3 regions of the Vibrio sp. Of14-4 genome follow, and region 3 is predicted to be linked to each of the others. Evidence: riboswitches for the same ligand, from Rfam matches in the RefSeq annotation. Region 3 holds a riboswitch; each other region holds the start of a gene.
The links. Region 3 has a riboswitch for thiamine pyrophosphate ahead of thiC (phosphomethylpyrimidine synthase ThiC). Riboswitches for the same ligand answer to the same signal wherever they lie in the genome.

Region 1 (2,266 bases), on a different contig from region 3:
CTTAGGTTATAGAAATGCGAAGGCTGGGGGATCAAAAGATTTTGAGTTAAGACTTCAGTGTATGGCCTAGGAATTTCAGTCAGCTGTTTAAGGGCCGACTTACAAACAAAGCCTAGAACAAGTATCAACCCTAGGTGCACTATTTTTTTTACCCGCTCGGAAGGTGTTGGAATGAGTTTCCAAGAAATAGCTAACATAACGATAAGTGAAATAACAAACCCTTTGGGGCCAGCAGAAAACGTTAGGACAGTTGCGCTAATACCTACAGGGACTGACACAGAGCTGAGTAAATCAATATCATTAACAAAGACACTTAACGCCATTATTCCAAGAAAAAATAAGACCAGAAGTGTCACATAATATTGATTGCTAGATAAAGAATGCTTCACCACCTATACTCCGCATCGAAATCTTGAAGAGGCAAAATATTAATCGATGCACTAGGGACAATTTATCAGATCAATGTCAAATCAGTGAAAGTTCGCGCTAACATGTTAAAGCCATCACACAGTAGCATTATATTACTCAATAACTTAGGACCAATAGCCTGTTTCTGCTGAGCCAGTTCATAGATGAACACCAAGGGTGACCGCATATCAACGAACATTGGTATGACCATCAAAAAAGTGATGAACAGGCCCTCTTCCCTTCCCAACATTAAGCAATTCGGCATGAGCGATGGCTTGCGTGATATACTGTTTTGCCAAGTATATGGCTTTATGTAATCGATAACCCTGAGCCAAATAAGACGCAATAGCAGAAGATAGTGTACACCCTGTACCATGTGTATTGCGGGTTGAATGACGTCTCGAATGCAACCACTCCGTACGATTAGGTAGGATCAGTAAATCGGAACTATTTGATGAAGACTCCATATGTCCGCCTTTTAAAAGCACAGCCTCACACTCAAGCTGACGCAATGGCTCGATCATACTCTCTACCTGGTGTATATCCTTAGGTTCACTTTTTCCAATAAGCACTGCTCCCTCTGGCAAGTTAGGGGTGACTAAATCGGCCATCGGCAGCAATTTCTCTCTTAATGTACTAATTGAAGAATCTTGTGTGAGTATTTGTCCGCTGGTCGAAACCATCACAGGATCAATGACTAAGTATCGGGGTTTATATTGCTTAAGTTTATCTACAACTATCTTGATTACGCTTGAGTCCACAAGCATTCCTACTTTAACAGCGGCAACATCAAGATCACTAAATACAGCATCTAGCTGACTTTCAATGAGATGAAGTGGTGTCGGATGAATAGCAGAAACGCCAAGTGTATTTTGAGCAGTAATCGCCGTAATAACAGAACAAGCATAACTACCCGTTGCGGAGATGGCTTTAATATCAGCCTGAATACCTGCACCTCCACTACTATCAGAACCCGCAATGGTTAATACAACTGGAGGGATGAGGTCTTGGTTTGGCATAATAGCTCCTTGTACTGGAAGTAAAGAAACGCTTTGCCAATCACAACCACTCAACACGATATAAGTGAGCAAAGTGAGAACAGGTGTCGCTTACGCGCCCGTGCAAATAGTTCCCTACGCCAGTATTAACTGAATCAGGTTCGACGGGTCCCACAATGCGATCTCAGCTTATAAGGCACCAGTCCATATAAGCTCCCCGACTATTTAAATTCAATGCTAGCAAGAAATCGAGTTCTCTAACACCCCAAAATTTATTGTGCCAACGTACGCTTCAGGCATCACACCAACATGCTATCCTATAGTAATGGCTCTCATAGGCTCAGAGGTTTTCTACATGGCGCAAGAAGCTCTTTTATCTCGTATCAACGAACTGCCTCGCATTCAAAAAGTACTTCAAGATTTGCTTAACATGGTGAATGAAGATGAAGTGGATTTCGAGCAACTCTCACAAAAAATATCAACCGATCAGGTGCTTAGCGCAAGACTTTTGCGCATGGCTAACTCTGCTCACTTTGGTGGTAATACGGCCGTCTCTTCCGTTCATCAAGCACTATTACGTGTGGGAACAGGACCGGTAAGAACATTAGTCGTTGCCTCTGTACTATCGAGTGCCTTTCCTAAAGTAAAAACATTAGATCTCAATCAATACTGGATAGACACTTTTGAAGTGTCCGTCATCGCGAGTAAAATTGCTGAGCAAATGAAAGTGGACCCTCACGAAGTTTTTACTACGGGCATCCTACATAATATCGGCGAGCTCATGATTCATACATTAGTGCCTGAGGCTGCTGTACAAATAGCAACACGAACACAAAATGGAGAAGACGCCATATCTGTCC
Region 2 (2,266 bases), on a different contig from region 3:
TTGCCGATATTGCAGAGCAATGTAACCAGCCTGCATATACGTCAAACAGTGTCGATACTATAGTTGATATGGTTATAGAGCGAAGTATGCCAGGCGATCAAATCCTAGTAATGAGTAACGGCGGTTTTGAAGGCATACAAGAAAAGTTGTTGGCCAAACTTGCCGAGTAAATGAACCTAGTAGTATGAATCAAATAAACAATAAAGCGATAACATTAGCCTTTACAGGTGCATCGGGAGCGCCATACGGATTGAGGCTTCTGCAATGCTTACTAGCCGCAGAGTATCAGGTTCACTTGCTGATATCTTCTGCAGCGAGAGTGGTGCTTGCCACTGAGCACGATATGAAACTGCCCGGCAACCCTCAAGCTATCCAAGCAACCTTGGTGGAATACCTTGGTTGCGATCCTGAACAATTGCATGTCTATGGTAAAGATGATTGGTTTTCACCTGTGGCATCAGGTTCTGCTGCGCCGAAACAGATGGTGGTTTGTCCTTGTTCTTCAGGCAGTGTTGCAGCAATTGCTCATGGAATGTCAGATAATCTTATTGAGCGAGCGGCAGATGTGGTCATAAAAGAGCGCGGCCAATTACTCTTGGTTGTGCGAGAAACACCGTTTTCGACTTTGCATTTGGAAAATATGCTCAAACTCTCTCAAATGGGCGTCACTATCATGCCAGCAGCACCTGGCTTTTATCATCAACCGTCTTCAATTGAAGATTTGGTGGATTTTATGGTTGCTCGAGTCTTGGATCATTTAGGTATAGAACAAAAGATGGTGCCACGCTGGGGATATGACTCTAGATAAATAACTCAATTCCCATTACAATTCGGTCAACACTCAACGGGGAGCTGGTTATCACTATTGGTGATAAGGCTGAGATAAGGTACTGCCTTGGACCCGTATACCTGAACCAGATAATACTGGCGTAGGAATTGAGTCAAAATATTTGTGATAAATGTTTGCTCAAACCTGTGCCGCTCAATCAAGGAGAGCGAGCAGTGAAAACCCTTCATAGCACTATGGCTTTAGCGCTATTTGCATCATTTTCTGCATCATCAGCGGATAATACATTAACCGTATATACCTATGATTCTTTTGCGGCTAAGTGGGGCCCTGGCCCTCAAATAGAGCAAGCATTTGAGGAAAAATGTCACTGCGACTTGAACTTTGTTGCTCTAGATGATGGCGTGTCAATTCTTAATCGCTTGCGTTTAGAAGGTAAAAATAGCAAAGCAGATATTGTACTCGGCTTAGATAAGAACTTAATGCCTGAAGCCAAGAAAACCGGTTTGCTTACTGAACATCAGGTTGATACCAAAACAGTCGACTTGCCTAATGGTTGGAGTGACTCAGTATTTCTGCCCTATGATTTTGGTTATTTTGCCTTTGTATATAACAAGGAAAAATTGTCAAAGCCTCCCCATAGTCTCAAAGAGCTAGTGGAATCTCGTGACGATCTTAAAGTTATCTACCAAGATCCGCGTACTTCAACGCCGGGTCAAGGCTTGATGTTATGGATGAAGTCTGTTTATGGCGATGCTGTCTCTCCTGCTTGGCAGCAGTTAGCGAAGAAAACAGTGACAGTGACGAAAGGGTGGTCTGAAGCCTATTCGCTATTTCTTGATGGTGAAGCCGATATGGTACTCTCGTATACCACATCTCCGGCTTATCACTTGATTGCTGAGAATGACGCAAAGTTTGCTGCTGCGGATTTTAGCGAAGGCCATTATACCCAAGTTGAAGTTGCCGCTAAGGTCAAATCATCAAAAAATCCTCAATTGTCTGACCAATTTATGGCCTTTATTTTGAGCGATGATTTTCAATCTCTGATGCCTACGGGTAACTGGATGTATCCGGTCACAGACGTCACTTTACCTGAGGGCTTTGACACTCTCACCATTCCCAATAAAGCACTGAGCTTGAATGAAGAAGAGGTGGCTCAAAACCGCAAGGCATGGATTAGAGAATGGCAAAGCGCTTTGACTTTCTAAGGGTACCTTTTGTATAAAATCCCCAAATTAGGACTCTGGGTCGCGATATGCATCGCGGCCTTTGTTATTTGTGCCATTGGCGCATTATTGTCTTTTACTCCTTCATTAGACGTGTCACAAATATGGTCTGACCCTTATTATCGACACGTCACTAAGTTCAGTTTCTATCAAGCTTCATTATCAACTTTGTTGAGTATTGGACTGGCTATTCCCGTTGCTCATGCTTTGTATCGAAATTCATTTGTTGGTAAGCAGTGGGTACTCAAGCTCT
Region 3 (2,266 bases):
ACAGTGTTGCTTGGTAAGAATGGGACGGCTAAAGCGGCGTTTGTTGCCGACAATCCCGGCCGCTGGATGTATCATTGCCATGTGATTGAGCATATGAAAACGGGCTTAATGGGTTATGTCGAAGTAAAGTGACTCCTGTAACTTTTTAAATCTCATGTTATTTTGCAGTGATATTACTCGATAATTTGTTACTATTGATCGTTAACTATCCAAAGGTAACAGGCATTCTCTGGGGGAGATAATGGGACAGCTTTCGATTCTTGGGTTTATTGCACTAGGTGGGGCCTTGGGGGCATGTTCGCGTTATCTTGTGACTGAGTTTTTTGTTGCCTTACTTGGAAGAGGTTTTCCGTACGGAACCTTGACAGTTAATGTGGCTGGCTCTTTTGTCATGGGGCTTCTCATTGCTGCATTTGAAAATGAAATGTTAGCCAGTGAACCATGGCGCCAAATTATCGGCTTGGGCTTTCTTGGGGCTTTGACCACATTCTCGACTTTTTCTATGGATAATGTTTTGCTGATGCAGCAGGGCGAGTTTTTTAAAATGGGCCTCAATGTATTAGCGAATGTCATTTTGAGTATTTCTGCCGCTTGGGTGGGCTTTCAACTGATAATCAGGCTCTAGTGACTGTCAATATTTCGCTAATTACTGTTTAACTTGGCTTGGTTTAACCAAGTCTCTTCTATATACTTTGTTTACTTGTCGGAGTGCCATAAGGCTGAGACCGTTTATTCGGGATCCGTTGAACCTGATCAGATTAGTATCTGCGAAGGGAACAAGAGAAGATATCTATACCAGCTTCAGTTCTGGTTTATCTATCAACTTGTCGAACACAGCTGTATCGTTATTGTTACTTGAAGTAACCCGATTTAGCTCTCGTTTGACACCTCTTGTCGCATCTTTCCGCCAAGCATTTTTATGACTTTTTATCTAAGAATAACAAAGCAAGGAAAAATGCTATGTCGAATCGCAAACAAGCTCGACTGGAAGCAAAACAGTTTATAGACACGCTTTCAGCTGCACCATATCCTAACTCTAGTAAAGTCTATGTTGAAGGCTCTCGGCCCGATATCCGGGTTCCCATGCGTGAAATTAGACTATCTGATAGCTTGATAGGTGGAAGCAAAGAGAGCCCCGTTTTTGAGCATAATGAAGCTGTTAGAGTCTATGACACGTCTGGACCATATACAGACCCAAACTATAACATCGACCTTTATAATGGTTTGCCCAAGCTCAGAGAGGAGTGGATTATAGAGCGCAGTGATACTGAGCTACTAGACGATGTAAGTTCAGTCTATTCTAAGCAGCGCTTAGCGGATGAAACACTTGATGATCTTAGGTATGGAAACCTTCCTCGTGTTCGCCGTGCCAAGAAAGGTCAATGCGTTACTCAGCTCCATTATGCTCGCAAGGGTATCGTAACTCCAGAGATGGAATATATTGCACTGCGCGAGAATATGGGGCGTGCAGTCTATCGAGATAAGACTTTAAACCAACAGCACCCGGGTGAAAGCTTTGGCGCCCATTTACCCAAGGATATTACCCCTGAGTTTGTGCGTCAGGAGGTTGCGCAGGGCCGTGCAATTATACCCTCCAACATCAACCATCCCGAGTCTGAGCCTATGATCATTGGTCGCAACTTTCTTGTTAAAGTGAACGCTAACATTGGTAATTCATCGGTTACGTCGTCAATTGAAGAGGAAGTCGAAAAGCTGGTTTGGTCAACTCGATGGGGAGGCGACACGGTTATGGATCTTTCCACTGGCCGCAATATTCATGAAACGCGAGAGTGGATTTTACGTAATAGCCCAGTGCCAATAGGCACGGTTCCTATGTATCAGGCGCTGGAAAAGGTCAATGGTGTTGCTGAAAACCTGAACTGGGAAGTTATGCGTGACACACTGATAGAGCAAGCGGAGCAGGGTGTTGATTACTTTACCATTCATGCTGGCCTTCTTTTACGTTATGTCCCTATGACGGCTAAACGCGTGACTGGAATCGTTTCTCGTGGAGGGTCGATTATTGCCAAGTGGTGCTTGGCGCATCATGAAGAAAGCTTTCTTTACACACATTTTAGAGAGATTTGCGAAATTTGTGCGCAGTATGATGTTGCCCTTTCCCTCGGTGATGGATTAAGACCAGGATCGGTAGCTGATGCTAATGACGAAGCTCAATTTGCCGAGCTGAGGACTCTTGGTGAGCTCACCAAGATAGCTTGGGAATACGATGTACAAGTCATCATAGAGGGTCCAGGTCATGTACCTA

Region 1: it holds a riboswitch for thiamine pyrophosphate, as region 3 does, so the genes downstream of both, thiD (bifunctional hydroxymethylpyrimidine kinase/phosphomethylpyrimidine kinase) here and thiC (phosphomethylpyrimidine synthase ThiC) in region 3, are expected to answer to the same signal.
Region 2: it holds a riboswitch for thiamine pyrophosphate, as region 3 does, so the genes downstream of both, thiB (thiamine ABC transporter substrate binding subunit) here and thiC (phosphomethylpyrimidine synthase ThiC) in region 3, are expected to answer to the same signal.

Annotation. Positions count from the first base shown of each region.
Region 1 is NZ_JAKRGI010000002.1:268,236-270,501, reverse strand. It holds gene MHN79_RS03470 (phosphatase PAP2 family protein) at 1-389, opposite strand, end outside; gene thiD (bifunctional hydroxymethylpyrimidine kinase/phosphomethylpyrimidine kinase) at 597-1,427, opposite strand; TPP riboswitch at 1,522-1,636, opposite strand; gene MHN79_RS03460 (HDOD domain-containing protein) at 1,762-2,266, shown strand, end outside.
Region 2 is NZ_JAKRGI010000025.1:24,250-26,515, forward strand. It holds gene mpl (UDP-N-acetylmuramate:L-alanyl-gamma-D-glutamyl-meso-diaminopimelate ligase) at 1-170, shown strand, start outside; gene MHN79_RS18660 (flavin prenyltransferase UbiX) at 185-808, shown strand; TPP riboswitch at 836-953, shown strand; gene thiB (thiamine ABC transporter substrate binding subunit) at 1,003-1,995, shown strand; gene thiP (thiamine/thiamine pyrophosphate ABC transporter permease ThiP) at 2,005-2,266, shown strand, end outside.
Region 3 is NZ_JAKRGI010000033.1:1,973-4,238, forward strand. It holds gene MHN79_RS19895 (multicopper oxidase family protein) at 1-132, shown strand, start outside; gene crcB (fluoride efflux transporter CrcB) at 242-625, shown strand; TPP riboswitch at 695-793, shown strand; gene thiC (phosphomethylpyrimidine synthase ThiC) at 961-2,266, shown strand, end outside.